3 regions of the Lelliottia sp. EB106-05-01-XG201 genome follow, and region 1 is predicted to be linked to each of the others. Evidence: predicted binding sites of a transcription regulator. Region 1 holds the regulator's gene; each other region holds the start of a gene.
What was found. The regulator CRP, encoded in region 1, controls carbon source genes, mostly activating them, when cyclic AMP is high. The targets are predictions, from matches to a motif close to ATGTGANNNNNNTCACAT.

Region 1 (4,218 bases):
CTATCGTCAGTGTAGCGCCATGCCGCTGCTGAACCAGATCACCAAACCGACGCTGATCATCCATGCGAAGGATGATCCCTTTATGGATCATCACTCCATTCCCGCGCCGGAACATCTGCCGGCGAACGTGCAGTATCAACTGACGGAACACGGCGGCCACGTCGGCTTTATCACCGGCACCTTGCGTCGCCCGAAAATGTGGCTGGAATCGCGCATCCCTGACTGGTTAACCCCTTTTCTGGAGAGAGTAAAATGATGATTCCCTGGCAGGATCTGGCTCCCGAAACGCTGGATAGCCTGATTGAAAGCTTTGTATTACGCGAAGGCACCGATTATGGTGAACATGAGCGTTCGCTCGAACAAAAGGTCGCCGATGTCAAACGGCAGCTACAAAGCGGCGAGGTGTTACTGGTGTGGTCTGAACTGCACGAAACGGTCAACATCATGCCGCGCAATCAGTTTCGCGGTTGATTGTTCCATCTTTCCATTCAGGGAGTTGCTATGTCCGCCAGACATCCGGTTATTGCCGTCACGGGTTCGAGTGGTGCGGGAACCACCACCACCAGCCTCGCTTTTCGCAAGATCTTCGCGCAGCTCAACCTGCGCGCGGCCGAGGTGGAGGGCGATAGCTTTCATCGCTTCACCCGTCCTGAAATGGACATGGCTATCCGCAAAGCCCGCGATTTAGGCAAGCACATCAGCTACTTCGGGCCAGACGCCAACGACTTTGGCCTGCTGGAACAAACCTTTCAGGACTACGGCCACACGGGCAAAGGCCAGTCGCGCAAGTACCTGCACACCTACGACGAAGCGGTACCCTGGAATCAGGTACCAGGCACATTTACTCCGTGGCAGCCCCTGCCGGAGCCGACTGACGTGCTGTTTTACGAAGGATTGCACGGCGGCGTGGTGACGCCGCAGCATGACGTGGCGCGCCACGTGGATCTGCTGGTCGGCGTGGTGCCGATTGTCAATCTGGAGTGGATTCAAAAGCTGACCCGCGACATGAGCGAGCGCGGCCATTCGCGCGAAGCGGTGATGGATTCGGTGGTGCGTTCGATGGAGGATTACATTAACTTCCTGACGCCGCAGTTTTCCCGCACCCACATCAACTTCCAGCGCGTTCCGACAGTCGACACCTCTAACCCGTTTGCGGCGAAAACCATTCCTTCGCTAGATGAAAGCTTTGTGGTGATCCATTTCCGTAACCTGGAAGGCATCGATTACCCGTGGCTGCTGGCGATGCTGCAGGGCTCATTCATTTCGCATATCAATACGCTGGTGGTGCCGGGCGGGAAGATGGGGCTGGCGATGGAGTTGATCATGATGCCGCTGGTGCAGCGGTTGATGGAAGGCAAGAAGATCGCCTGAGGTTTGATGCCGGATGGCGCTGCGCTTATCCGGCCTACAAAAGCACGAACGTAGGGCGGGTTAGCGAAGCGCCACCCGCCAACGAATTAAGCGTCAATCACTTCATACGAATGGGTAATCTTCACCGCTTTTTCCAGCATCAGCGCCACAGAGCAGTACTTCTCCGCAGACAAATCCACCGCGCGGGACACCGCGGCATCTTTCAGCTCTTTACCGGTGACAATAAAATGCAGATTGATATGCGTAAACAGACGCGGCGCTTCTTCGCGACGCTCTGAGGTCAGCTTCACTTCGCAGTCGGTCACATCGTGACGGCCTTTTTGCAGAATCGACACCACGTCAATTGCGCTGCACCCGCCAGCCGCCATCAGCACCACTTCCATCGGGCTTGGCGCTTTATCTCCGGAGTTACCGTCCATCAAAATCTGGTGCCCTGAAGCGGATTCGCCAAGGAACGTTAAACCTTCAACCCATTTCACACGCGCTTGCATTTTTATTAACTCCGAAGTTGCATTTTTATGAACAGATTACGCGTGCGTTACAATTCTCGCAACGGAAGGCGACCTGCATCATGCTGAAGCGAGACACCAGGAGACACGCGGCTAAAGCTATGCTAAAACAGTCTCGATGCTACAGTAATACATTGACGTTACACATGTATGCAGAGGACATCAAACTTTACTGGCTGCGAACAGTGCGACAGCCACTTCCCAGGTACGGGTAAGAATTCGATTGCAACCCCAGAGTCAGGATGCGATTTTGACTCTGAGACAGCTTATAACAGAGGATAACAGCGCATGGTGCTTGGCAAACCGCAAACAGACCCGACTCTCGAATGGTTCTTGTCTCATTGCCACATTCATAAGTACCCATCGAAGAGCACGCTGATTCACCAGGGTGAAAAAGCGGAAACGTTGTATTACATCGTCAAAGGCTCGGTGGCAGTGCTGATCAAAGATGAAGAAGGGAAAGAGATGATCCTTTCTTATCTGAACCAGGGCGATTTCATCGGTGAACTGGGCCTGTTTGAAGAAGGCCAGGAACGTAGCGCCTGGGTGCGTGCGAAAACCGCGTGTGAAGTCGCTGAGATCTCCTACAAGAAATTCCGTCAGCTGATCCAGGTGAACCCGGACATCCTGATGCGCCTTTCTTCGCAGATGGCTCGCCGCCTGCAGGTCACTTCCGAGAAAGTGGGCAACCTCGCCTTCCTGGACGTCACCGGTCGCATCGCGCAGACGCTGCTGAACCTGGCGAAACAACCTGACGCCATGACCCACCCGGACGGTATGCAAATTAAAATTACCCGTCAGGAAATTGGTCAGATCGTGGGCTGTTCTCGCGAAACCGTAGGTCGTATCCTGAAAATGCTGGAAGATCAAAACCTGATCTCCGCTCACGGTAAAACTATCGTGGTCTACGGGACCCGTTAATTCCGCAAAATCCGGCGTGCCATCGCAAGATGTCACGCCGTTTTTGTCTCTGACGACTATGTGGCGCAGGCTGATTTATCACCCGGAAGTTAACTACGCACTACGTCAAACTCTGGTGTTATGTCTTCCCGTGGCCGTTGGTTTGATCCTGGGCCATCTGCAACAGGGGCTGCTGTTTTCTCTCGTCCCCGCCTGCTGCAACATTGCCGGTCTCGATACTCCCCACAAACGCTTTTTCAAACGTCTGATTATCGGCGGCTGCCTGTTTGCCGGATGTAGCCTCGCCGTGCAGCTGCTGCTGGCGCGCGATATCCCGCTGCCGCTCATTCTGACCGTGCTGGCGATGACGCTGGGCGTCACGGCGGAGATCAGCGCGCTTCACGCCCGCCTGCTGCCCGCATCGCTCATTGCCGCCATTTTCACGCTGAGTCTCGCCGGAAATATGCCCGTCTGGGAGCCGCTGCTGATCTATGCCGCCGGCACGCTGTGGTACGGGCTGTTTAACTGGTTCTGGTTCTGGATGTGGCGAGAGCAACCGCTGCGCGAATCCCTGAGCCTGCTCTACGTCCAGCTCGCCGAATATTGCGAAGCCAAATACACCCTGCTGACGCAGCACACGGACCCGGAAAAGTCCCTGCCGCCGCTGCTGTCGCGCCAGCAAAAAGTGGTCGATCTCATCAGCCAGTGTTATCAGCAGCTGCACATGCTGGCGGCCAATAAAAATCATGAATACAAACGCCTGCTGCGCGTCTTCCAGGTCGGGCTGGATCTGCAGGAGCATATCTCCGTCAGCCTGCATCACCCGCAGGAGGTGCAAAAGCTGGTGGAGCGCAGCCACGCCGAGGCGGTGATCCGCTGGAACGCCCAGACGGTCGCGGCTCGCCTGCGCGTGCTGGCGGACGATATTCTGTATCATCGCTACCCGACGCGCTTTACCATGGATAAACAGCTGGGAGCGCTGGAGAAAATCGCGCGCCAGCATCCGGATAACCCGGTCGGGCAGTTCTGCGCATGGCACTTTAGCCGCATCGCGCGCGTGCTGCGCACCCAGCGCCCGCTCTACTCCCGCGACCTGATGGCCGATAAGCAAAAACGTCTGCCGCTGCTGCCTGCGCTGAAAAGCTATCTGTCGCTGAAATCCTCCGCCCTGCGCAACGCCGCGCGCATCAGCGTCATGCTCAGCGTGGCGAGCCTGATGGGTGTCGCGCTGCACTTACCGAAGCCCTACTGGATCCTCATGACCGTGCTGTTTGTCACCCAGAACGGCTATGGCGCCACGCGAGTGCGCATTCTTCACCGGGCGCTCGGGACTTTTGCCGGGTTAGTGATTGCCGGGGTGACGCTGCACTTCCACGTTCCCGACGGCTACACCCTGGCGGGAATGCTGGTGATTACGCTCGTGGGCTATCTGATCATC
Region 2 (4,218 bases), 1.9 Mb from region 1:
CGCGTCAGCTTGAGGCGTTTATAGCACTGCTAAACGAACGTCAGCCACCAACGCCTTCTCCATAAACAGGCTAAGCGGATCTTCGGCGTAAGGTGGGAAAGCCGTGCGAACGTGATACCCGCAGCGTTCATACAGCTGAATCGCCGCATGCTGCTTAATGCCCGTTTCGAGGCGCAGGGTGTGGCAGTGGCGGCTAAGGGCTTCGTCCTCCAGCGCCGCCAGCAGTTTCTCCCCCAGCTTTTGCCCGCGATGAGTGGGATCGATATACACCCGCTTCATCTCCCCGCTGCCGTCCCCGTTGAGCACAATCGCCCCGCAGCCCACCGCGTTAAGCTGGTTATCACGGATCACCATCATCAGCAGCGACCCCGTCGCCAGTTGGGTGAGATCGATCAGATGATTACTTTCCGCCGGGTAAAGTTCGGTTTGATAACGGTCCAGAGCGGCGATCAGCGCCAGAATATCCGGATGAGAGGCAGATTCAGAGGTAATGGAATACATGGCAGGCTCCTTTTGTTGTTTGTTATCAACATAGCCGCCTCGCGATGCCATTGGTCATACTGTTAACTTATCTTTCTTGAGGATAATCCAACAAAGAGTGCCAAAAATGCGGGTCACTGTAATTATATACAGTATTTGTTTTTAACCCGCGTTATTATGCCCTTCGTTCGCCAACAACGGCCCTCAGAAGGAGACTGAAATGAAAAAACTGGACTGGTTTAACAACGTTGAAAATCGCACTCACCCGTGGGAAGGCATGGGGCTCACCTGGCTGACGACCGCCCTTAACGTACCGGATGTCCGCGCCGCCGTGGATTTCTACACGGGCGCGATGAGTATGGTGGCCATCGCCGAACTGGAAGGTGAAAACGGCGAACTGCTCTTTGCCCGTATTCGCTATCGCGGCACCAACTTCACGCTTAACCAGGAGGGCTGGGATTCGGAGTTGAGTAGCCCTCAAACCTCCGGCACTCCGACGCCGTTTATCTTCTACCTCTATGTGGATGATGCCGTCGCGCTGGTCGGTGAGATGGTACAGGCCGGTGCGACGGTACTAAAAGAACCGGCGGAGATGTTCTGGGGTGATTTGAAAGCCCGCGTCCAGGACCCCTTCGGCTTTATCTGGGATGTGGCGCAGAAGATCTAAAAAAATGCCCGCCTCGCGGGCACCTTAAGCGGATTTACCCCCTACTGGCGCAGGAAGATTTTGCCTTTCAGGTACAACGTGGCTTGCCCACCAATCAGCACGCGGTCGCCCTGTAATTCACAGCGCAAATCGCCGCCGCGGGCCGACACCTGGCGAGCCTGCAGCTGGGTTTTACCGAGTTTTTCGCTCCAGTAAGGGATCAGCATACTGTGGGTGGAGCCGGTCACCGGATCTTCCGGGACGCCCTCGCCCGGGCAGAAGAAGCGGCTGACAAAATCCACTTCGTCGCCAGGTGCGGTAATACACACCATCTTATCCAGCGGGATCATCGCCGAGATATCCGGGTCAATCGCTTCGACCTGCTGCTGGTTCTCCAGCACCACCATATAGTCGCGCGCCACGCGGACTTCTTTTGCAGCGGGGATGCCCAGCGAATAAAACAGCAAGGCTGGCGCGTTATCAACGGCTTCACTTGCCCAGGCCGGGAAGTTGAGGGTCAGCCAGTCGCCGTTGCGCTTGACGGTCAGTTTGCCGACAAAGCGCGTCGAGAATTCAATTTCCGTGTGCGGGTAATCGAGGTATTCAAAAATCACATGCGACGCCGCGAGCGTAGCGTGGCCGCACAGATCGATCTCATACTGCGTGGTGAACCAGCGCAGTTCAAAACCGTCGTCGGTGCGCACGAAAAACGCTGTCTCCGACTGGTTGTGTTGTTTCGCCATGCTGAGCAGCGTCTCGTCCGGAAGCCACTCTTCCAGCGGGCAAACCGCGGCCGCATTCCCACCAAAGGCTTTGTCGGTGAAGGCATCCACCAGATAAAAATCAATTTCGTGCATTGTCGTACCGCCTGTTTTTATTGTGCTGTTCCTTATCTTCAAGGAAAACAACGCCCTTCGCTACGGGCTGGATAAGGTAAATTATGAGATCTGCATCACATAATGGTTGTCTTTTCGCCAGCGAAGGCTTTAAGATCGCCTTCTCATCTTTTCAGCAACGAATCCCTCTATATCTATGACAATGAACACGGTTTCCCGCAAGGTCGCGTGGCTACGTGTGGTCACGCTTGCCATCGCTGCATTTATCTTTAATACCACGGAGTTCGTCCCCGTCGGTTTGCTTTCCGATATTGCTAAAAGTTTCCAGATGGAAACGGCGCAGGTCGGGATCATGCTGACCATCTACGCCTGGGTAGTGGCGTTGATGTCCCTGCCCTTTATGCTGCTCACCAGCCAGATGGAGCGGCGCAAACTGCTGATCGGTCTCTTCGTGCTGTTCATCGCCAGCCACGTACTGTCGTTCCTCGCCTGGAACTTTACGGTGCTGGTGATCAGCCGCATCGGTATCGCCTTTGCCCACGCTCTTTTCTGGTCGATAACCGCGTCGCTGGCCATTCGTCTTGCCCCGGCAGGAAAACGCGCTCAGGCCCTGAGCCTGCTGGCGACCGGCACCGCGCTGGCGATGGTGCTCGGTCTGCCGATCGGGCGTATCGTCGGGCAGTATTTCGGCTGGCGTACCACCTTCTTTGCCATCGGCATGGGCGCGCTGATCACCCTGCTGTGCCTGATCAAGCTTCTGCCGAAATTACCGAGCGAACACTCTGGCTCACTAAAAAGCCTGCCGCTGCTGTTCCGCCGCCCGGCGCTGATGAGCATTTATTTGCTGACGGTGGTGGTAGTCACCGCCCACTACACGGCCTACAGCTATATTGAACCTTTTGTGCAGGTTGTCGCGGGCTTTAGCGCCAGTTTCGCCACGGTTCTGCTGTTACTCCTCGGCGGGGCTGGCATCATCGGCAGCCTCCTGTTTGGCAAACTGGGCAATAAACACGCTTCGCTGCTGGTGAGCGGCGCAATCGGGGTGTTGATGCTGTGCCTGGTGTTGCTGATGCCTGCCGCAGGCAGCGAAACCCATCTGGCGATACTGAGTATTTGTTGGGGCGTGGCGATGATGATTATCGGGCTTGGCATGCAGGTGAAAGTCCTGGCCCTGGCACCGGATGCCACGGATGTGGCGATGTCGCTCTTCTCGGGGATTTTCAATCTAGGGATTGGCGCGGGCGCACTGGTGGGAAATCAAATCAGCCTGCATTTTTCGATGTCGGCGATTGGCTATCTCGGGGCAATTCCGGCGCTGGCGGCGTTGATCTGGTCGATTCTGATCTTCCGAAAATGGCCGGTGGCGCTGGAAGAGCAGACGGATCGAGGGTAGTTTTTTTGCCGGGTGGCGCTGCGCTTACCCGGCCTACAAAACACGTAGGCCCGTGCAAGCGTAGCGCCGCCGGGCAATCAAGGGTAAGTTTTAATAATTTCCAGCACGCCGTTAATAATAAACTGCACGCCCATACAGACCAGCAGGAAGCCCATCAAACGGGAAATCGCCTCGATTCCGCCCTTGCCGACCCAGCGCATGATCGCGCCGGAACTGCGCAAACATCCCCACAAAATCACGCCGATAATCGCGAAGATCAGCGGCGGCGCCACCATCACCACCCACGCTGAGAATGTCGTGCCGTCACGCACCGTTGACGCGGAGCTGATGATCATCGCAATTGTCCCTGGCCCGGCCGTGCTTGGCATGGCGAGCGGAACAAAGGCGATATTGGCGGAAGGTTCAGACTCCATCTCTTCCGATTTGCTTTTCGCTTCCGGCGATTCATGCGCTTTATGCGCCGGGAACAGCATGCGGAAACCGATAAAGGCGACGATCAAGCCCCCCGCAATACGTAACCCGGGAATCGAAATCCCGAAGGTGTTCATCACCACCTGCCCGGCGTAATAGGCCACCATCATGATGATGAAAACGTACACCGAGGCCATTAACGACTGGTGGTTACGTTCGGCGCTGTTCATGTTCCCTGCCAGCCCCAGGAACAACGCCACGGTTGTTAACGGGTTCGCCAGCGGCAGCAGCACCACCAGCCCAAGTCCTATTGCCTGAAATAATTCCACCATAGTGCGTTGTCGTCCTTATCCATAATCAACCCTCACAGTATACGGTGAAATGGCCGGACACAGCCATGATGAGAACGTAAGCAGTATTTTCCGCTGCATACCGATAACCAGACGTTATGT
Region 3 (4,218 bases), 2.9 Mb from region 1:
CTGGCCGCTGTCGATCGGTAAATGGACCGTCGAAGGGATTGAGACGCGTGCTCAGCTGCTGGATTCAGACGGCCTGCTGCGTCAGTCTTCCGACCCGTACATTATGGTCCGCGAAGCTTACTTCCAGAATCATGACTTCATCGCCAACGGCGGCAAGCTGAAACCGGAAGATAATCCGAACGCCAAAGCCATCGAGAATGAGCTTTCTGAGATAGATAAAGAATAAAAGAAAAAGGTGAGCAAATGCTCACCTTTTTTAATGACGACGCGATTAGAACGCGTAGTTGAAGTTCATGCCATACAGCCAGGCTTTCCCTTCAGAAGTAAACTTATACGGGCCTTCCTGGAAGGTCACTTTCTGCCCGTGCATGTAAGAAATACCTGCATCGACGGAAGCATCTTTATTGAACGCGTAAGTGGCACCTGCGCTCAGCCAGAAGCGGTCCTGATCCGGGATAGAGATAGAACGTTTGTCAGCCGGAACCGGGCTATCATCAAATGCGATACCGGTACGGAACGTCCAGCTGTCATCCATATAGTAGGTCGTACCCAGCGCGATACGGTAGGCATCTTTGAAGCTTTCGTCTTTGTAGAACAGCGTCTGACCATTGCTTCCGGTCGCTTTCAGCTCCTGGAACTGGCTCCAGCTGGTGTAAGCCAGGCTGTAGTGAACCGCCCACTGTGGCGCAACGCGGTTATAACCGGACACTTCCCACATTTCTGGCAGATGCAGCGTGAGTGAGCCAGGGATAGTTTGACCAGAGGTGCCCCACGGAATAGTGGTGCCCGCGCCTGGTACCATGCCATTCACTGGTGACAGGATGCCGCTCTTATAATCGCCGTCGAAGTCAATTTTCACTTCTGAACGGTAGGTGAAGCCCCAACGGTTGTTTTTGTCCAGCTCATACAGGATACCCGCGTTCCAGCCGTAGCCCCACTCATCACCCTTCAGGCTGGCGATTTTGTTGCTGTTTTTCGGCAGTGCGGCAGTTTGTTCACCCGCGTAACGTTCGATCTTCGCATCAGCGTAGACGGCGTCAAAGCCCAGACCGAAGCTCCAGCTGTCGTTCAGACGGTAAGCGCCGCTCAGGTTCAGGTTAACGGTGGTCAGATCGGTTTTACCGGCGTACTCACCTGCTGGATAGTTGGTATTAAATTCAGTGGCCAGCCCGTAGTTAGAGGTCACCGAAGCGCCCCAGCCGAACTGGTCATTAATAGGTGCGACAAAGTGCAGGTTTGGAACCCATGCCGTTGGGGCGATGTTATCTGCTTTCAGGCTGGCTCCAGTGAATGGAGAATTACCGGAGACATTCACGTCTGGATCGATGAAGACCGCACCCGCAGAGAAGGTAGGGCGATCAAACATAGTGATCAGCGCCGGGTTACGGCTCACGTTGCCTGCGTCATCGGCAATAGCGCCTTCCCCGGAATATGCACGGCCAAGGCCAGAGGAAGAAAATTCGTTAAGCTGGAAGCCCGCGGACCAGGCGGACGTTGATACGATTGCCACTGCGACTGCCAGCGCAGTCTTTTTGAACAGGGTTTTCTGGCTCATGACCATAACCTCATTGAGTTATTTTTATGCAATATATGTTACATAGAGTAACAGGAGCGCGAAGTGTAGGGTCTGTGGTAACACTTAGAAATCAGACCAGTGGCGAGAGTATAGGTCGGACCAGATGGGATGTTGCAAGTTTGTTTCTGAAGTTTTTCAAAGATGTTTTTTGAAACGAGATCCAGGTGGCAAAAATGCGACCACCGGCACTCACCATAAAGGGTGATTTTTGCGTTAGATCATTTTTTAGTGTGATAACGGTCACTTATCCCCGTTTGCGCCATTAACGGCTGGAGAGACCTTCAGCCAGGGCGTAAAATATCAGCAACGTATTTATCTCGCGCCGTGCGCGAAAACGCAGAGGAACTTGAGCTATGAGTAAATGCAGTGCTGATGAAACCCCGGTTTGCTGCTGTATGGATGTCGGTACCATCATGGATAACACCGATTGCACCGCGTCTTACAGCCGTGTATTTAGCAAACGTTCGGATGCTGAAGAGACCTTGACCGCGTTGACCAAACGCGCGCGTGACGTGGAATCCGATCCGTGTGAAATCAAATCTTCCCTCACGGAAGTGGACGGTGGCGTGAAGCTCGACATCGATTTCGTTTTTGCGTGTGAAGCTGAAACACTGATCTTCCAGCTCGGGTTGCGTTAATTTTGTGCCCGGCGGCGCTTCGCTTGAACGGGCCTACGGTTTTGTAGGTCGGGTAAGGCGAAGCGCCACCCGACAAAAACCACCTCAAATGCCCCTGCCTGCGCCGGGGCATTTTCTTTTCTTCTCTGTGTCTTACCTCGCAATTTTTCGCTTCCCCGATTGGCTCAATGTAAAAATATGGTTAAAACTGTTATCAGGTCAGACCACTTTGAGCATCAGGTTATTTACAGGGGACTGTTATGAGTCAGGCATTACCGCTCGTCACCCGTCAGGGTGATCGCATTGCCATTGTCAGTGGATTGCGTACTCCGTTTGCACGTCAGGCGACGGCATTTCACGGAATACCGGCTGTCGATCTGGGGAAAATGGTAGTGGGGGAGATGCTGGCACGCAGCGAAATACCCCCTGAGGTCATTGAACAGCTGGTATTTGGGCAGGTGGTTCAAATGCCCGAAGCGCCCAACATCGCCCGCGAAATCGTGCTAGGCACCGGAATGAACGTCCATACGGACGCCTACAGCGTCAGCCGTGCCTGTGCGACCAGCTTCCAGGCCGTCGCTAACGTGGCGGAAAGTCTGATCACCGGGACTATTCGTGCGGGCATTGCGGGCGGGGCCGATTCTTCGTCTGTTCTGCCGATTGGCGTCAGCAAAAAGCTGGCCCGCGTGCTGGTGGACGTCAACAAAGCCCGCACCATGGGGCAGCGCCTCAAACTCTTTTCTCGTCTTCGCCTGCGCGATCTTGCGCCCGTCCCGCCTGCGGTTGCGGAATACTCTACCGGCCTGCGGATGGGCGATACCGCCGAGCAGATGGCGAAAACCTATGGCATTACCCGTGAGCAGCAGGATGCCCTGGCCCATCGTTCCCATCAGCGCGCGGCGCTGGCGTGGTCCGAGGGCAAACTCTCCAACGAAGTCATGACGGCCTACATCCCGCCGTTCCGTGAGCCTCTCGCCGAAGATAACAACATTCGTGGCAATTCGACGCTGGCGGATTATGCAAAATTACGCCCAGCATTCGACCGCAAACACGGAACCGTCACGGCGGCGAACAGCACGCCTCTGACCGACGGCGCGGCGGCGGTGATCCTGATGACCGAGTCCCGCGCCAAAGAGCTGGGGCTGGTCCCGCTGGGCTATCTGCGCAGCTACGCTTTCACCGCCATCGACGTCTGGCAGGACATGCTGCTGGGTCCGGCGTGGTCCACGCCGCTGGCGCTCGAACGCGCCGGATTAACGATGGCCGATTTAACACTGATCGATATGCACGAAGCCTTTGCGGCACAAACGCTGGCTAACCTGCAGCTGTTAGGTAGCGAACGCTTTGCCCGCGATGTACTGGGCCGCACCCATGCCACCGGTGAAGTGGATGAGAGCAAATTTAACGTGCTGGGCGGCTCCATTGCCTACGGCCACCCGTTTGCCGCCACCGGGGCACGCATGATTACGCAAACGCTACATGAACTTCGCCGTCGCGGCGGCGGTTTTGGTCTGGTCACCGCCTGTGCGGCGGGCGGTCTGGGCGCGGCGATGGTTCTGGAGGCTGAATAATGGAAACGACTTCCGCTTTTGACCTGAAGGTCCGTCTGGATAATATCGCCGTCGTCACCATCGACGTGCCGGGCGAGAAGATGAATACCCTGAAAGCCGAGTTCGGCGTTCAGGTGCGCGCGATCCTCAAGCAGATCCGCGAAAACAAAGAGATTCGCGGGCTGATTTTTATCTCCGCCAAGCCCGATAATTTTATCGCCGGTGCCGATATCAACATGATCGCCCGCGCCAGCAGTGCGCAGGAGGCGGAGCAGCTTGCCCGTCAGGGCCAGCAGATCATGGCGGAGATCCACGCCTTGCCGATCCCGGCGATCGCCGCGATCCACGGCGCTTGCCTCGGCGGTGGCCTGGAGCTGGCGCTGGCGTGTCACAGCCGTATCTGTACGGATGATGCGAAAACTGTCCTCGGTCTGCCGGAAGTGCAGCTCGGGCTGTTACCCGGCTCGGGTGGAAC

Region 2: the regulator CRP is predicted to act here: its motif matches at 2,067-2,084, upstream of AC3WS9_RS11225 (PhzF family phenazine biosynthesis protein).
Region 3: the regulator CRP is predicted to act here: its motif matches at 1,805-1,822, upstream of AC3WS9_RS06735 (YfcZ/YiiS family protein).

What each region holds. Positions count from the first base shown of each region.
Region 1 covers NZ_JBYTDV010000001.1:4,325,034-4,329,251, forward strand. The annotation lists gene AC3WS9_RS20290 (hydrolase) at 1-256, shown strand, start outside; gene AC3WS9_RS20295 (YheU family protein) at 253-471, shown strand; gene AC3WS9_RS20300 (phosphoribulokinase) at 502-1,371, shown strand; gene AC3WS9_RS20305 (OsmC family protein) at 1,458-1,862, opposite strand; gene crp (cAMP-activated global transcriptional regulator CRP) at 2,169-2,801, shown strand; gene AC3WS9_RS20315 (YccS/YhfK family putative transporter) at 2,860-4,218, shown strand, end outside.
Region 2 covers NZ_JBYTDV010000001.1:2,393,399-2,397,616, forward strand. The annotation lists gene ptrR (putrescine utilization regulator PtrR) at 1-65, shown strand, start outside; gene AC3WS9_RS11215 (GNAT family N-acetyltransferase) at 19-501, opposite strand; gene AC3WS9_RS11220 (VOC family protein) at 701-1,147, shown strand; gene AC3WS9_RS11225 (PhzF family phenazine biosynthesis protein) at 1,189-1,983, opposite strand; gene AC3WS9_RS11230 (sugar transporter) at 2,159-3,355, shown strand; gene AC3WS9_RS11235 (MarC family NAAT transporter) at 3,433-4,098, opposite strand.
Region 3 covers NZ_JBYTDV010000001.1:1,434,786-1,439,003, forward strand. The annotation lists gene mlaA (phospholipid-binding lipoprotein MlaA) at 1-226, shown strand, start outside; gene fadL (long-chain fatty acid transporter FadL) at 272-1,555, opposite strand; gene AC3WS9_RS06735 (YfcZ/YiiS family protein) at 1,930-2,214, shown strand; gene fadI (acetyl-CoA C-acyltransferase FadI) at 2,454-3,764, shown strand; gene fadJ (fatty acid oxidation complex subunit alpha FadJ) at 3,764-4,218, shown strand, end outside.